DNA from 2 places in the Desulfovectis peckii genome. Region 2 is predicted to be linked to the other one. Evidence: riboswitches for the same ligand, from Rfam matches in the RefSeq annotation. Region 2 holds a riboswitch; the other holds the start of a gene.

The links. A riboswitch is a leader RNA that binds a small molecule or an ion and turns the genes downstream of it on or off. The one in region 2 is predicted to bind cyclic di-GMP.
Region 1: it holds a riboswitch for cyclic di-GMP, as region 2 does, so the genes downstream of both, ACZ5NG_RS03035 (pectate lyase-like adhesive domain-containing protein) here and ACZ5NG_RS01415 (hypothetical protein) in region 2, are expected to answer to the same signal.

Annotation. Positions count from the first base shown of each region.
Region 1 is NZ_AP042409.1:612,484-619,998, forward strand. It holds gene ACZ5NG_RS03015 (IS1182 family transposase) at 1-204, shown strand, start outside; gene ACZ5NG_RS03020 (iron-containing alcohol dehydrogenase family protein) at 346-1,452, opposite strand; gene ACZ5NG_RS03025 (hypothetical protein) at 2,145-2,396, shown strand; gene ACZ5NG_RS03030 (S-layer homology domain-containing protein) at 2,600-4,288, shown strand; cyclic di-GMP riboswitch class I at 4,516-4,599, shown strand; gene ACZ5NG_RS03035 (pectate lyase-like adhesive domain-containing protein) at 4,637-5,779, shown strand; gene ACZ5NG_RS03040 (radical SAM/SPASM domain-containing protein) at 6,046-7,146, shown strand.
Region 2 is NZ_AP042409.1:278,742-286,256, reverse strand. It holds gene ACZ5NG_RS01425 (DUF5305 domain-containing protein) at 96-935, opposite strand; gene ACZ5NG_RS01420 (hypothetical protein) at 949-1,263, opposite strand; cyclic di-GMP riboswitch class II at 1,712-1,795, opposite strand; gene ACZ5NG_RS01415 (hypothetical protein) at 2,064-2,555, opposite strand; cyclic di-GMP riboswitch class II at 2,605-2,688, opposite strand; gene mgtE (magnesium transporter) at 2,902-4,251, opposite strand; gene era (GTPase Era) at 4,532-5,422, opposite strand; gene cdd (cytidine deaminase) at 5,438-5,881, opposite strand; gene ACZ5NG_RS01395 (diacylglycerol kinase family protein) at 5,952-6,311, opposite strand; gene ybeY (rRNA maturation RNase YbeY) at 6,318-6,776, opposite strand; gene ACZ5NG_RS01385 (HD family phosphohydrolase) at 6,742-7,515, opposite strand, start outside.

The sequences.
Region 1 (7,515 bases), 330 kb from region 2:
AAAGAACTATATTTAAAAAGGCAAATGATAGTTGAACATCCCTTTGGTACTATCAAGGGTATCTGGGGTTTTGGTCACTTTATTACGCGCGGCCTGGAATCTGTAAAAACAGAGTCAGGTCTAGCTTTTCTTGCCTACAATTTGAAAAGAGCAATAAATATCCTGGGTGTTAAGGAATTTGTAAGGAGGTTACAGGAAGCATAGAGGAGGTTACCTCCTTTGGTTTCATTTTAATTACCAAAATCCGGGAATAATGAACGGCAGTGTGAATTTATAAGCAAAAACATGCTCGTTATTTACACAGTCTGCCGTCCCCTGTTTCGGAGGGCTGTTCTCAAATTTCGCCTATACAAGATTGCTTCTTTTTAAAATCTGCAAAATATCTGCCTCATTTGGCCGACGGGGGCATTTAACGATGTTTTTACTCTGCAGTGTTTGTTGTGCATATAATTTTTGTTCTTCGTCAGAGAGTTTAATATCCACCTTCTGCATTAATTTGTTTAACAGCGAACCCAATGCGGCAATATCATTACAACCAAATGCTTTTACAATCTGCTCAACCCGCTGCGGGCTGCCTTCAGCCATAAACTCTAAAGAAGCCTGCAATAACACCCCGTTAGCCAAACCGTGCGGCAACCCTTTATAATAAGTTAACGGATACCCCAAAGAGTGAATAAAATTAGTGCCGGTTTGAGCAATAACGACTCCGGCCAGCATTGAAGCGTAAAGCAACTTTTCCCGCTCATTGAGGGTAATATTTTCGGCATCAATATTTTGCAGCACCGAACCGATAATGGCAATACTCTCTAAAGCCAGCAAATCAGAATATATTGAAGCCGTGGTATTAATAAAGCCCTCAATGCTGTGAGCCAAGGCGTCTATCGCCGTGTTAACGGTTACTTCCCACGGCAGGTTTATCGTATAGCGGGCATCCATCAAGGCCAGTGCCGGGAACAAATCATCGCCGCCAATAGACCTTTTGGTTTTTGCCCAAGGTACGGTAAGCACCGCATAAGGGGTAACTTCACTGCCCGTTCCTGCGGTGGTAGGCACGGCCACAACCGGCAGCGGGCGGTTTGTCCACTTGCGGGCCATTAAATCTTCTTCACTGAGATCATTCACCGCTAATATGGCAATGGCCTTAGCGGCATCCATCGGTGAACCGCCGCCGATACCAATGACAAACTGCGCACCCCAATCTTTAGCTAACTGCGCTCCCTGATAAACAGTAGCTAAACTTGGGTTTTGCTCTACCCGATCAAACAGCCGGTAACTTATGCCTTCTTTTGTTAAAGCATTTTGCACATCCTTTAAAGACCCATTTCTTTTGGCTGAACTGCCGCCGGTAACAATTAACGCCTTCTTACCCAAAGAAGACAACTGATTACTGTGTTCATTAATGCAGCCGCTGCCAAAAAAAATCTTGGTTGGACATCGAAATTTAAATTGCAATCAAACCCCTCCTTATATAAAAACAGCACCGATACTATTTTATACCAACAAAACACAAATGCAACGACCGGCTCTTATTGGGCAATTGTAGGGGCAAATATACGACAACACCCCCGCTTACAAAAAGCACAGCGAATAAACCCAATAGTTTCTACCTAAATAACAATGTTAAATCAAAAAGCTTATTGTCGATAAATCAAATAATATTAGATTATACGGTAAATACCATCAAATTTTTTCGATAATTATATTCAGAAAATTACAAGCAATTAGGAGGATTTTCCTAATAGATGTAGAATTTAAGGCATATCTGGAAAAACAAAGCAAAAGGTAGCACTATTAAGTGGCCAAAGCAAGAAAACCGCATATTTTTTTACCTAACCCGTAATTTATTTTTTATTATTACGGTTTTTTTCCACTATAAGGTAATGAAAAAGTAAACAACTTTCTTTTCAGCAACGGGGTGATTTTTTGGCAATTCAAGATACATTTCAAGCAACCGAAAAACAGCAAAGATGTATTTGCAACAAATTACTGTGTGTAATTAAAGAAGATACTATCGAAATTAAGTGTAATAAATGTAAACGAATGATGCAAATAAAAACTAAAGGTATAGAAAGTGTAGAAGTAAAATAAAACCGGCACAAAAAAGAACAAATTAACAAAAAGTAAAGCCCAAAGAGGCAATACGAGTGTGCAAATGCAAAAAATGCGTACGCACTTGTATTGCCTTTTTTAATGAAAATTTAAGGAGGTGCAAGTTAGTTATTAAACCCAATTTACTGTCCGGTAACAAGCATCAAGCAACCGAAAAACAACAAAGATGTTCTTGCAACAAACTGTTGTGTGTGATTAAAGAAGATACCATCGAAATTAAGTGCAATAAATGTAAGCGGATAATGCAAATAAAAACCAAAGGCATAGAAAGCGTAGAAGTAAAGTAAGACTGGTACAAAAAACAAGTTAATAACCAAAAAGTAAAGCCCAAAGAGGCAATACAAGTGTGTGCAAATGCAAGAAAAATTGCAAATGCACTTGTATTGCCTTTTTTAATAAAAGACTTTAAAGAAGTGACAAATTAACCTATTAAACCCAATCTACAATTGTTTTAATCATTTTATTTAAAAAGTCTGAGGGAGGGAGAAAGTTGAAAGCAAAGCTTAAAGTATCGATTGCCTTAATGCTTGCAGTGTGTATGCTTTTAACTTTTGCCGGGCCTAGCTTTGCCCAGCCAACTGATATTCAAGGGCACTGGGCAGAAAGCCAAATAAACAAGTGGGTAAACCAAGGCTTGGCTAAAGGCTACACTGACGGAACATTTAAACCCAATAACAGTATAACCAGAGCAGAGTTTATTACCTTAGTAAACCGTGCTTTAGGTTATACCGAAACGGCGGAAATTAACTTTAGTGATGTTTCACCAACTGATTGGTATGCCGGTGAAATTGCCAAAGCTAAAGCCGCCGGCTATGTCTCAGGTTACCAGGACGGTACAATAAAACCCAATAGCCAAATTAGCAGGCAAGAAGTGGCCTCAATGTTGGCCAGAATCTTAAAGCTGGAAGCAGATAACCCGAATATAGTAAACAGCTTTAAAGACGCGCAAGCCATACCGCAGTGGAGCAAAGGCTCAATTGCCGCGGTAGTTGAAAAAGGCTATATGGGCGGCTACCCTGACCAAACCTTTAAAGCAACCAGATCAATTACCCGGGCGGAAGCAATTGTTACCTTAGACCGGGCAGTTCAGCCAAGTGCAGTTCAACCTGTAGAACCGGCTGAAATTAACTACGATAAAGCCGGCACCTACGGACCGGCAAGCGGTACTGAAACTATCGAAGGTGACGTTACCATTAGTGCTTCTGGTGTTACCTTACAAAACCTAGTTATTACCGGTGACTTACTCTTAGCTGAAAGTATAGGCGATGGGGACGTAACCCTGAAAAACATTACTGTTAAAGGTGAAACCATTATTAAAGGCGGCGGCAAAAACAGTGTCGAGTTAGTTGACTGTGATCTGCCGAGTATCACTGTTGATAAAGACGGGGTAAGAATAGTTGCCAAAGGCAAAACCTCAGTAAAAATAGTTAAACTGGAATCTGGGGCAACCTTGGTAGAACTAAGCATTAGCGGCCCCGGCTTTGAAAATGTAACCGTTACCCAAGAGGTACCGAAAGATGCAAAAATCTCACTCTCCGGTGACTTTACAAACATAGAAGTAGCAGCTGCTGAGGTAAAAGTTTCCTTAGAAAAAGGCAGCATTAAAGACCTAACCGTTACCAAAGACGCTGAAGACGCAGAAATTAATCTGGCTAAAAACACCAAAGTAGAAGAAATGACCATAGACGCCAAGATAACCATCAAAGGTAAAGGTGAAATTGACACCGCCAATGTAAATGCTGATGGTGTAAAATCAGAAATTGAGCCGAAAGAAACACAAGGCAAGGAAATTAGTGAAGAAAGAAGAACCACCGGCGGTGGCGGTGGTGGCGGTGGTGGTGACAGTGATAGTGATAGTAAGGTTGAGGTAACTGCTATTAAAGTGACAGGTGTTGCTAATGTCGGAGAAACATTGACGGCTGAAGTAACGCCATCTGGAGCAAAGGTTAATTATCAGTGGATGAGTAGCGGCAGTAAAGATGGCACATACACCAACATTAAAGGAGCAACAAATAAGACTTATACGCTTACTGAGGCCGATGCAGGTAAATGGATTAAAGTAAAAGCAACAGGAACAGGCAACTATAAAGGAACGGTAGAAAGTAAGCCGGTGGGGCCGGTAAAAGAATTTAACGTAATCTCTAATATCTTGGAAGCCGAATTTGAAGTAACTAAGTAATTTGGCCCAACTATTTATGACAATATAATGCCATAAATAACAATGAGCAATAAGCGCGGACATGCACCCAACTTAAGTCCACAGAGGCAAATGAAGGGGATGCCCGAGTAATTCGGGTATTCCCTTTTTGCGTTACTAACTACAACAGGCAATAAATATATGTTGGGAAAGGGGTGAAGTTGAAAAAACAGAGGTGTTTAAGTAAAAGATGTTGGTTAGTTGTTGAGAATTAAAAAAGGCAAAACCTGTCGAAAGGCGAGAACGCAAAGCTAAAGAGCCTTTCGGAAACTAATGGCAGCTTGGTTGCCAACTAATTGAGAAGATCAAAGTGAACAGGGAGGTTATAAAGTGAAGAAGAGAATTTCAATAGTATTTGCACTTACTTTAGCATTTTTGCTGGTAATGACATCAGCGGCAATGGCAGAAACCGGACTCCCCGATGGAGTTAATGGAAAGGTAATTTCTAATGTGCTAGAAGGTTCAATTACTGTAGGTGAAGAACCAAGTGAAGAAAAAGAAGTAGCTAATATAGACGAGTTAAAGACAGCGCTAACAGATGATAATGTAAAGACAATCAATATTACAGGTGATATTTCAAGTATTACCGAAACAATATTAGTAGACAGATCAGTAACAATTAAAGGTAATAACAAAACTTTGTCATTCACGGATGCTTTAAATGAAGGAGCTAACGGAAAAAGAAACGGGTTACTTGTTACAGCAGACGGTGTGACAATTGAAAACTTAAATATTAAAATGACAGCAGAAACAGGGTGGCAAGGTGTTTACGGCATCCAAGTATATGGAGCAACTAATGTAACTATTAATGGTTACACAGGTAGCGGCGGAGACGCAGCTTTGCTGGTTAACGGTTCAACAGTAACCTTAAACGGAACTATCAATGTAAGCGACAACGAATTTGGTGGTATTGAAGTATCTGGTGATACATTAGGAATAGGTAATTTATCATTGGATGTAAATAATGCAACTATAGAAAACACTTCAGAAGCTCCTGGCAAGCCAACAATCTGGGAAGATAAAGTAAGTGGACATGTTAAAGGAATAGATGAGTATCACCCCATTAGAGTTTTAAAATATGATAATGATGGAAATCCAACACAATCACAAGTACAATACTACAAGGACAAAGCAAATTCACAATTTATTGAGTTAAAATGGGTAGAAAAACCTGATAGTACTACTGATAGTACTTTTGAGGTTTCAGTAAGTGCAAAAAATAATGTTGCTGGTGTAGCAATTCCAAACGTTCTCTATATTATAGATGTACAAGGTGGTAACTTTGAAGCCGTTGAGCTTGTAAATGGTGAGGAAAAACAGAAGCTTGGCGAAGGTGATGGTTACTGGTATTGGGGCAATCTAAATGGTGGATTTACCTTTGATTTTAGAGAAGCAACAACAACTTTCAAGGTAACTGCTGAAGAAAATGGTAAATACAATGTTAAGATTTATGCTGTACAGCTAGAAAAATAAAATCTTCATCGAGGGAAATCCCTAATTAATCGTAACAACGAAAGAAACTGAAAGAAAGAAAGGTCACCTAAATGCAGGTGACCTTTCACTTTATGGCACACCTGCCACGGGGACGTTCCTTATGGCAGGTGAACTGCCATAAGGAAAGCCCCATGAGGCTCTTTTTTTATACCATCTTCTTCCATGCTATAATGTTAACATATTGAGTTTTTAGTTTTGAAGCTTTTTATAAAGCCAAACTCTACAACAACTTTGGAGGTAATTTCATGATTTCTCATCTGCAGGCAATGCAAATAGAAGTCAGCGCAGTGTGCAATCTAAAGTGTACTTTTTGCCCTACCACTTACATAAAATCGGCTCGGGAACCCCGGTTTTTCCCGCTCGAACTTTATAAAGATTTAATTCCATATTTCCCTAATACCAACTGGGTTTATTTGCAGGGCTGGGGCGAGCCTTTTCTGCACCCGGACCTGTGGACTATGGTTGCCTTGGCGAAAAAAACCGGGGCCAAGGTGGGGCTAACCACCAACGGCAGCTATTTTGATGATCAAAATCTGGCCCGGCTTTTTGAAGGGGGCGCCTCTGGCCTGGATCTGGTTTCCATTTCCATTGCCGGTGCCACACCCGAAACGCACAACAAGATACGGGTGGGCTCGGATTTAAAGGCCATATTTGCGGCCGTGCGGGATCTCATTGAGGCTAAGAAGCAACATAAAAGTGTGTTACCCATCGTTAAGTTTTCATACATGCTGACTAAGCAATCAATTGCCGAACTGCCTGCCGCAGTGGCTGCCGCGGCTAATTTGGGTGTAGATGAGCTTTACACCACAAATCTGGATTATGTTTTTGACGCCCGGGCAGATCAGAGCAAAGTGTTTGCCTACCAGGAAGAACCGGACCCAGCCCATTTGAAATATATATCTGAAGCGGAGAAAGTGGCGCGGGATAGGGGGTTCCCCTTTCGCAGTTATCCGTTGCATATAAAAACTGAACTTGCGGTTTGCGATTTAAACCCCAATGAATTTGTTTATATCACCGCCAACGGCGATGTGACCCCCTGTACCTACTTGGGTCTGCCAAATAACCCGCGCTACTTTAAAGGAAAGGCCACTGATGTTCCTAAAAAGGTTTTTGGCAATCTCGCGGAGGCTTCCTTTGAAGAGATCTGGAAGCGGGATGACTATGTTCGCTTCCGCGAACCCTTTGCTGCCCGCAAGGCCGCCTACGATGCCATGCTCTCTAACTGGCTGTATCACATCTCCGACTTCACCAAAACCAGATTTGCCGAGCGCAAATACCGGGATGCCCTAAAGAATAACCCGGTTTCCCCGGAATGCGCCACCTGTTATAAACTATATGGTGCCTAGACCGGCCACGGGGACGTTCCTTTTGGCTGGTGGTTTTCTGCCAAAAGGAGCGTCTCCATGGAGCCCATGGGTGCCGGTTTGACGCTTACAACAACGTCTTTGAAGGTGTTTAACATCCCTCATCTGCAGACTTCACAAATAAAAGTCAGCACGGTATGTATTACGATGTGTATTTTTTGCCCTACCACCTGTATTAAACCACAACCAACCCTCATTGTGCGATCGCTAAATGAAGGAACGAGCCCTAAACACCCCGTGGCAAGTGCCCATAGCGGCTTGATAAATAACTTACAAAAAATACATATAATTAGAAGGGTTTTCCTTATAGTTGAAGAATTTAGATAATATTGACATTGGAAAAACAAGTCA
Region 2 (7,515 bases):
GCCGGTACGATTGGATAATAATTAACGGTACTAAAGTAGTAGATTAAAACTAATCGCATAAACCACATGAATAAAAGCAGGGGGTTACCCTGCTTTTAAATATCTTTGGTTTGCCCTTCATTTGACTGCCAAGTTGTGGCTGGCTGTGCTGCTTGTACCGCTTCGTTTTTGGCCTTCGGCTTAACTTTTTTCTGCTTTTGCTCTTTTAGCTGCCGGTTAACGTACTCTTTTAAGTCAAAAAGATATGTATTTTGCTCGACGGTAACGTAAAACTTTGAGATGTCTTTATAATCCTCACTAAATTTGTACATAATCGGCTGGCCAAGCTCATCGGAAATTCTCACTAAGTCTTCAAAAGAGTAAACCTTATAGAAATCATCATGTGCCATGCCGGCATCCCTTTCTAAAGCAACCAGCCGGCTGCCGTGCTTTTTAAAGATTTGATCCAGCTGCTTGGCATAGAGATCCTTTTGGGTTGCATTGGTAAAGAAAATTAAGTAAATTAAAGCAATGATACCTCCGGCCAAGCCAACGCCATAAGCGGCCACTTTGCTTTTATTTATCGGCTGCCGGACTTTTTGCGTTTTCTCCAACGCACCGGGCTGGTTAATTTCATTTTTGGCTATTTCAAAATAGCTTGTCCCCAGGGGAATGATTATTGCGGGTGCCGCTTTTTCTTCAATCACGCCGTGTTCGGTTTCTGCCTTAAGGTTCACACGCATGATCACGGACAATCTTGATTGAGTATTGATCTTGGTGCTTTCTGCCAATGCACTGATAAAGTTATTATAATCTTCCAGTTTAACGGAAACATTTTTACTGACGGAAAACTCTTGACCCTGCATATTAAAGCTTGTTTTCGGCAAATAAACAGTTTCCTTCTTCCAAATGGTCTTTGTTTGCTCCTTTTCCTGCCTGCCGGTGTATCCTTCCATTACCGCCACGATCTCATAGTCTCCTTATAATGTTTTCCGGCCGCTCACCGGTAAATTGATAATTAAAGGAAGCCCGGATTTGATCAACGGTGGCGGTGATATAGGTTTCTCCTTCCCCCATGCTTGGTTGGCTGTAAAGCATGTTAGGTTTTAGCAGCACTTGGTAGTTAGCGGTACCGGCATTTTGGTAATTGTAGAGGGCAACTTTCTCCTCTTGATAAACCGGCTGCCCAACCTGAATATATATTAAATAGGCCATTAGTCCGGTGAAAACAAGCGCCAGAAACATCAACGGTATTTTAAAACTTTTATTTAGCGCAATACGCATGGTAAGTAACACTCCTCAAGATTTTATGCGTATTACTATTCTACATTTATAAATAATTTTCTCCGTTGACAATAATAACCTTTAAATAAAAATAACCCCTTAAACAGCCGGCTTTAACCGCTGTTAAAAGGGTTAAATAATTTAAATGAGCTTATCTTTCAGCCGGCTTAGTCAATTTTATCTTTGCTGTTTATAATTTTAATGGCCGCCTTTTATGCTGTAAGCATGCCAAAGTGTAGTTATCGGTAAATTATCCGGGTAATTCACGGTGCTTTTAAGTCGTTATTTAAATACTACTTTCGTACCGTCGGTAAGCGGACTCAACCCCTGAGCTATCACGCCCCAGCAAACCAAAAAAGAGCAGGCAATAAACCTACTCGATAAAAAATTAATATTAAAATTCTATTTCCTCGCCCTAAGAGCGTTGATAAATACAAAAAACCGGCCTCAATACAAAGGCCGGTTGCACCACTAACTCTGCACGTCCCAGGTGCCCAAATAAAGAACGCGCTTCATTGTTTCCTTCACCAATATGAGTTTAGTATTTTGCCTAATTATATAACAACACCTGGGTCTTCGTGTGTAAAAATTTGTAAGTTAAAATGCAATTATTTGTTAGATTATTAGTAATACTTTTTGTTATGTTTACAAATTTTCACATTTTTTTACGGTATGAATTTTTATCAATAGGTTAGGTCTCCTAAATCGTCGTCTCCGGTATGTTCGTCATGATAGCCCGCCAACCTGCAGATAATGGCAAAGGTTTCTGCCCGAGTGAGCATGTTATTCGGTTTATCTTATCAGGGTAAATACTTTAAGTCCACATAGCCGTCTTTTGACAGCTTAATCGGTGAAGCCAGTTCAGCCCCATTAATTAAGTCGTCAAAAGTGCCGCTAAAAAGTTCACCGTTTACCACACCTTTTAGCGGATCGTTATAGCTTATCACCAGTTCCATGCTTGTTAGGTATTGTTTTCCGGCACCTTCAACGACAGAAAGTTTTTGGCCCCCTTTAGACAGTTCTGCATTCATACCTAATTTGGCAATTTTTATTGTTTCGCCACGATTATTTATCAGCCGTAAAATGCCTTCTTCCCGATATCCGGGATACCATAAACTGCCGCTGTTAAAAATATTTCCCTCTACAATATTACCGTCTCTGGCAATCGTTGCCGTTGCGGTAGGTAACTTTTCGTCAGTGGCAAAACTGGAAGATATCAATAAAATACCGAAAAAAAGCACCGCCATAAACACAAGCCCGGTCATTAACACTTTAGAACGATAACCCCTCAATAATCCACCCCCTTTCTATGGCCAATAAAACACAAAAACCCGCTCTTTTTACAGAACGGGTCGGTTGCACCACTCACTCCGTGCGCTTCAGGTGCCCAAATTAGAAGCGCACTTCATTGCCTCCCACATTTTACTTTTTACCAGCATTATATAAAACAAAAGCTAACATTTATGTAAAAACCTGTAATAGAAGTAAAAATTTTTATCCTGTTTTTACCTGTTAATTTACCTCTTTTTGACAGCAAAATACCGGCTTTTGCTTTAAGTTAAAACAACTTATCCTCCGCTAAGTCCCGAAAGCCATGAAAAAACCCTGCCAAAAAGGCAGGGTTAATTTTACAATTTTTTACAACAAAAACAAGGTGGCCATGCCAAAGTAAATCACCATACTGGTAATGTCCATCAGGGTAGCGATAAAGGGTCCGGAAGCCAGGGCCGGATCCACCCCGATGCGGCTAATGAGCACCGGTACCAAGCTGCCTAAAGCAGTGGCAGCAATGATCGAAAGGGTCATGGACAATCCCACAACCAGGCCCAAGGTAGGTGATGACTGCCATAAGTACGCCATCATCGACAATACCGAACCGCAAACAAAGCCAATCAGCAAGCCAACTTGCGTTTCTTTCCACACTACGCTGAAAATCTTGTTTTTATTAATTTCTCCGGTGGCCAGACCTCTTACTACCACAGCCAATGACTGGGTAGCGGCGTTGCCCGGCCCGCCGGCCATCGCAGTAATAAAAAAGGCCAGCGCAGTCATGTGTTCTAAAGTCGCTGAAAAACCGTTGATCACATTGCCGGCAATTAATTCGCCAAATAATAAGCCAATTAGCCAAGGTAGCCTTCTGCCCGCCCTGACCCAAAAGCTGCTTTCCATGTCTTGGCCTTCTGCTTCCATGCTGGCCGTCAAGCGCATAACGTCTTCATTTGCTTCTTCTTCAATGACGTCCATCACGTCGTCAAAGGTGATAATGCCCAATAAAAGCATGTCGTCATTTACCACCGGCACGGCCAGAAAATCGTATTTGGACATCAAGCGGGCTACCTCTTCCTGGTCGGTGCGGACGTTCACACTGGTTACGTTGGTTTGCATGATGTTTTCAATCAGCTCATCGGGTGGGGCAATAATTAACTCCCGCAGTGAAATTACCCCAACAAGCTGCTCGTCATCATTAGTCACGTACACATAGTAGACAGTTTCCGCATCAGGAGCAATTTTGCGCAACCTTTCAATGGCTTGATTGATGGTCATGTCTTTGCGCACGTCCACATATTCGATAGCCATCAGACCGCCGGCTGTGTCTTTTTCATAGCTCAACAGATCGCGGATATCCTCCGCCTCTGCCGCTTTCATTAGTCCCAACAGCTTATTTTTTTGATCTTCCGGCAAATCGCCTAGCAGGTCGGCAGCATCATCGGTAAACATTTTGCCTAAAATTTCCGCCGTGCGCTTTGGGCCCAGGCCGGCTAATAACTGGGGTAATTCTTCCCGGTCAAGGCTAAATAATATCTCTGCTGCCTTGCTGTGTTCAAGCACCCGCAGCACCTTTATGCGCTGGGGCAGCGGCAGTTCAGGAAAAAACTCTGCAATATCCGCCGCATGAATTCCCTCTAGGCACCGGCTTAGTTTGGCGGCAGAGTTTTCAGAGAGACAATCCAAAACTTGTTTTCTGGTGTCTCGAAATTCCGGTCGCATGTGGGCTCACTCCTCTCTGATGAGACGCCCACACTGCTGCCAGACAAACAAGTTTAATTACATATTTATGTAGCGTTTAAGCGGCAAGTGTAGACGCCTCGTATTTAGTTGTAATAATTTGTTTTCGAACCTGCACGGGTCCGCGTCCATTAACACAACACCGCCTTTGGCAATAAAATAAAAGCCTTTTATAAGCAAAGGCTTTTTTAAAAAGTCTTCCATGGGTAGGTTAACAGCTTCACCCAAAGATGTCAATATAAAATTGCTGATTGGATAAACATCAATCCTCAGTGTAGCCAAATCTGCGGAATTGATCCGGCCGGTTGCGCCAGTCTTTTTTTACTTTTACCCATAACTCTAAGTAAACTTTACTGCCCAGTAAATTTTCAATTTCTTTTCTGGCCAGTGTACCGATTTTCTTCAGCATTGCTCCGCCCTTGCCGATGAGAATCGCCTTTTGTGACTCCCTTTCAGTATAAATGCTGGCAAAGACGGCTACCAAATTATCTGATCTTTTTTCCAGTTCGTCGATAACAACTGTTACGGAATGGGGTATTTCTTCACTGGTAAGGTGCAGTACCTTTTCGCGAATTATTTCCGCCATAATAAAAGTTTCCGGTCGGTCGGTAACTACTCCCGGCGGGTAATACTGCGGGCCTTCCGGCAGATATTTCAACAGTACTTCTACCAGCCGCTCGGTGTTTTCACCGGTTAAGGCCGAAAGGGGCACAATTTCGGCAAAATCGTAAACTTCACTGTACTGCTGAATCCGCGGCAGCAATTCTGTTTTAGGTATTAAGTCAATTTTATTCAGCACCAAAATTACCGGTGTTTTTAACCCCTGCATTTGTTCCAATATGTAAAGGTCTCCGCGGCCCGGAGGGTGGGTTGCTTCCGTTTGAAAAATTACAATATCTACTTCTTTTAATGTGCCAAGGGCTAATTCAACTAAGTGTTCACCAAGTCGATGTTTAGGTTTATGAATGCCCGGTGTGTCCAAAAACACCACTTGTGCGTCGTTTAATGTCAGTACGGAATGAATTTTGTGTCTGGTGGTCTGCGCCTTATCCGACATAATTGCCACTTTTTGACCCACCAGTTTATTTAATAACGTAGATTTACCTACATTGGTGCGGCCAACAACGGTTACAAAACCTGATTTGTAGGCCATGTTCTCCCTCCTTGATTACCCGTCACCCAAAATTTCCTGATCAAAGCGAGCGGGCAAAAGTTCCCTCACATTTGTTTTTATATAATCACCTGCATTATTGGCGATATACACTTCCATATCAGGAGCAAATTCCGCCATTACCTGCCGGCATGCCCCACAGGGACTGCAGGGCGTCTTGGTATCACCGATAACGGCCAGCGCCTGAAAATCTGTAACACCGTCGGCAACGGCTTTAAATATTGCTACCCGTTCAGCACAGCAGGTCAAACCGTAGGAAGCATTTTCTACATTACAACCGCTGTATATGCGGCCGTCCTTGGTAATTAAAGCCGCTCCCACCGGAAAATTTGAATAAGGTGCATAAGCTCGCTGCATGGCAGCCTTAGCGACGTTAATCAGTTTTTGCACGGGAATAGCCGTGCCCCCCAGGTCAATCAGTTTTTCTCCGCTCCCATTCATTGATCATTCCCCCACAGCATAAACGCTAAACGTAACGAAAAACCCTTCATCGGTTAACTAAACGAAAAAATCACCGTATTAGGGCCAGCAATTTGGGTAGAAAAACTATAGCGGCAACAAGCAATGAATTAACTGCGGCAATCAGCACCGCCCCGGCAGCTACATCTTTGGCCGCTTTGGCCAAGGGGTGATAATCCTCGGTCACAAGGTTTACCACCGTTTCAACGGCAGTATTTAAAAGTTCTGCCAGCCAAACCAAGGAAATGGCAAATAAAACTGCCAGCCATTGGCCGGCAGTGAGCTTGAGCCACAAGCCCAGCGCAATCACCGCTACTGTGGCCGCTAAATGAAAGCGCATATTGGCTTGGGTCTTTAAGGCGAAAATTATGCCGCTTACCGCCCAGTAAAAATTTTTTTTAAACCATTTCATGAAAACCTACCTGCTTATATTTAGTTCCTCCAGAATACGTTTTTCCTGTTCGCGCATTGCTTTTGTTTCCGTTTCTTCCATGTGATCGTAGCCTAAAAGGTGCAGTACCCCGTGCAGTGCCAAAAAAGCAATTTCCCGCTCCAAGCTATGACCGTATTCCTCAGCCTGCCGTTTGGCGGTATCAAGGGAAATATAAATATCGCCGAGCAGGTGATTTTCTTCCGCCACGTCAGGCATTTCCTCCCCTTCATCCAAGGCAAAGGAAAGCACGTCGGTGGGACGGTCAACACCGCGGTAATCACGATTTAACTCGCGGATATACTGATCATCCACCAATATCACGCTGACTTCATCCCCTGCCCGCCCATGCACTGCCAATGCTTTTTGAATTACTTTAACAATGGTATCCTGCCACTGCCGGGAAGGGGGATCATTGCTTTTGAGATTTGTTACGTATACCGGCACGGCGTTTTTTTCTCCTTTCCATCTCCTGCTCCATGTCGGGGTATTCAATGCGAGAGTGGTACACGCCCGACAACACCCTTAAGAAAGCATTGCCAATCACATCTAAATCTTTAAGGGTTAAATCGCACTCATCCAGTTGGCCTTCCATCAATTTTTCTTTAATTAATTTTCTTACCAAGCCTTCTACTTGACCGGGAGTGGGGTTGTTCATTGAGCGCACGGCAGCCTCTACCGAATCAGCCAACATGACAATGGCCGCCTCTTTGGTTTGCGGCTTAGGTCCTTCGTAGCGAAATTCCCCCTCATCAATGGTTTCCGCCCGCTCCCCTTCCATTGCTTTGTGATAAAAGAACTTAACCAAACTGGTTCCGTGATGCTGCTCAATAATGTCGATAATTTGCTGCGGCAGTTTGTGTTCCCTTGCTAAATCAACCCCGTCTTTAACATGCGACGTCAAAATCAAGGTGGAAAGAGTGGGAGCAATTTTGTCATGGGGGTTTTCATTAGAAAGCTGGTTTTCGATAAAGAAATAGGGCCTTTTTATTTTACCCACATCATGATACAGCGCACCGACACGTACCAACAGGTGATTGCCCCCTACCGCTTCAGCAGCCGCTTCCGCCAAGTTACCGGTAATAATGCTGTGATGATAAGTGCCCGGTGCATCGGTTAAAAGTTGGCGCAGCAGCGGGTTGCTGGGGTTAGACAGCTCTAACAGTTTAACCGATGATGTAATACC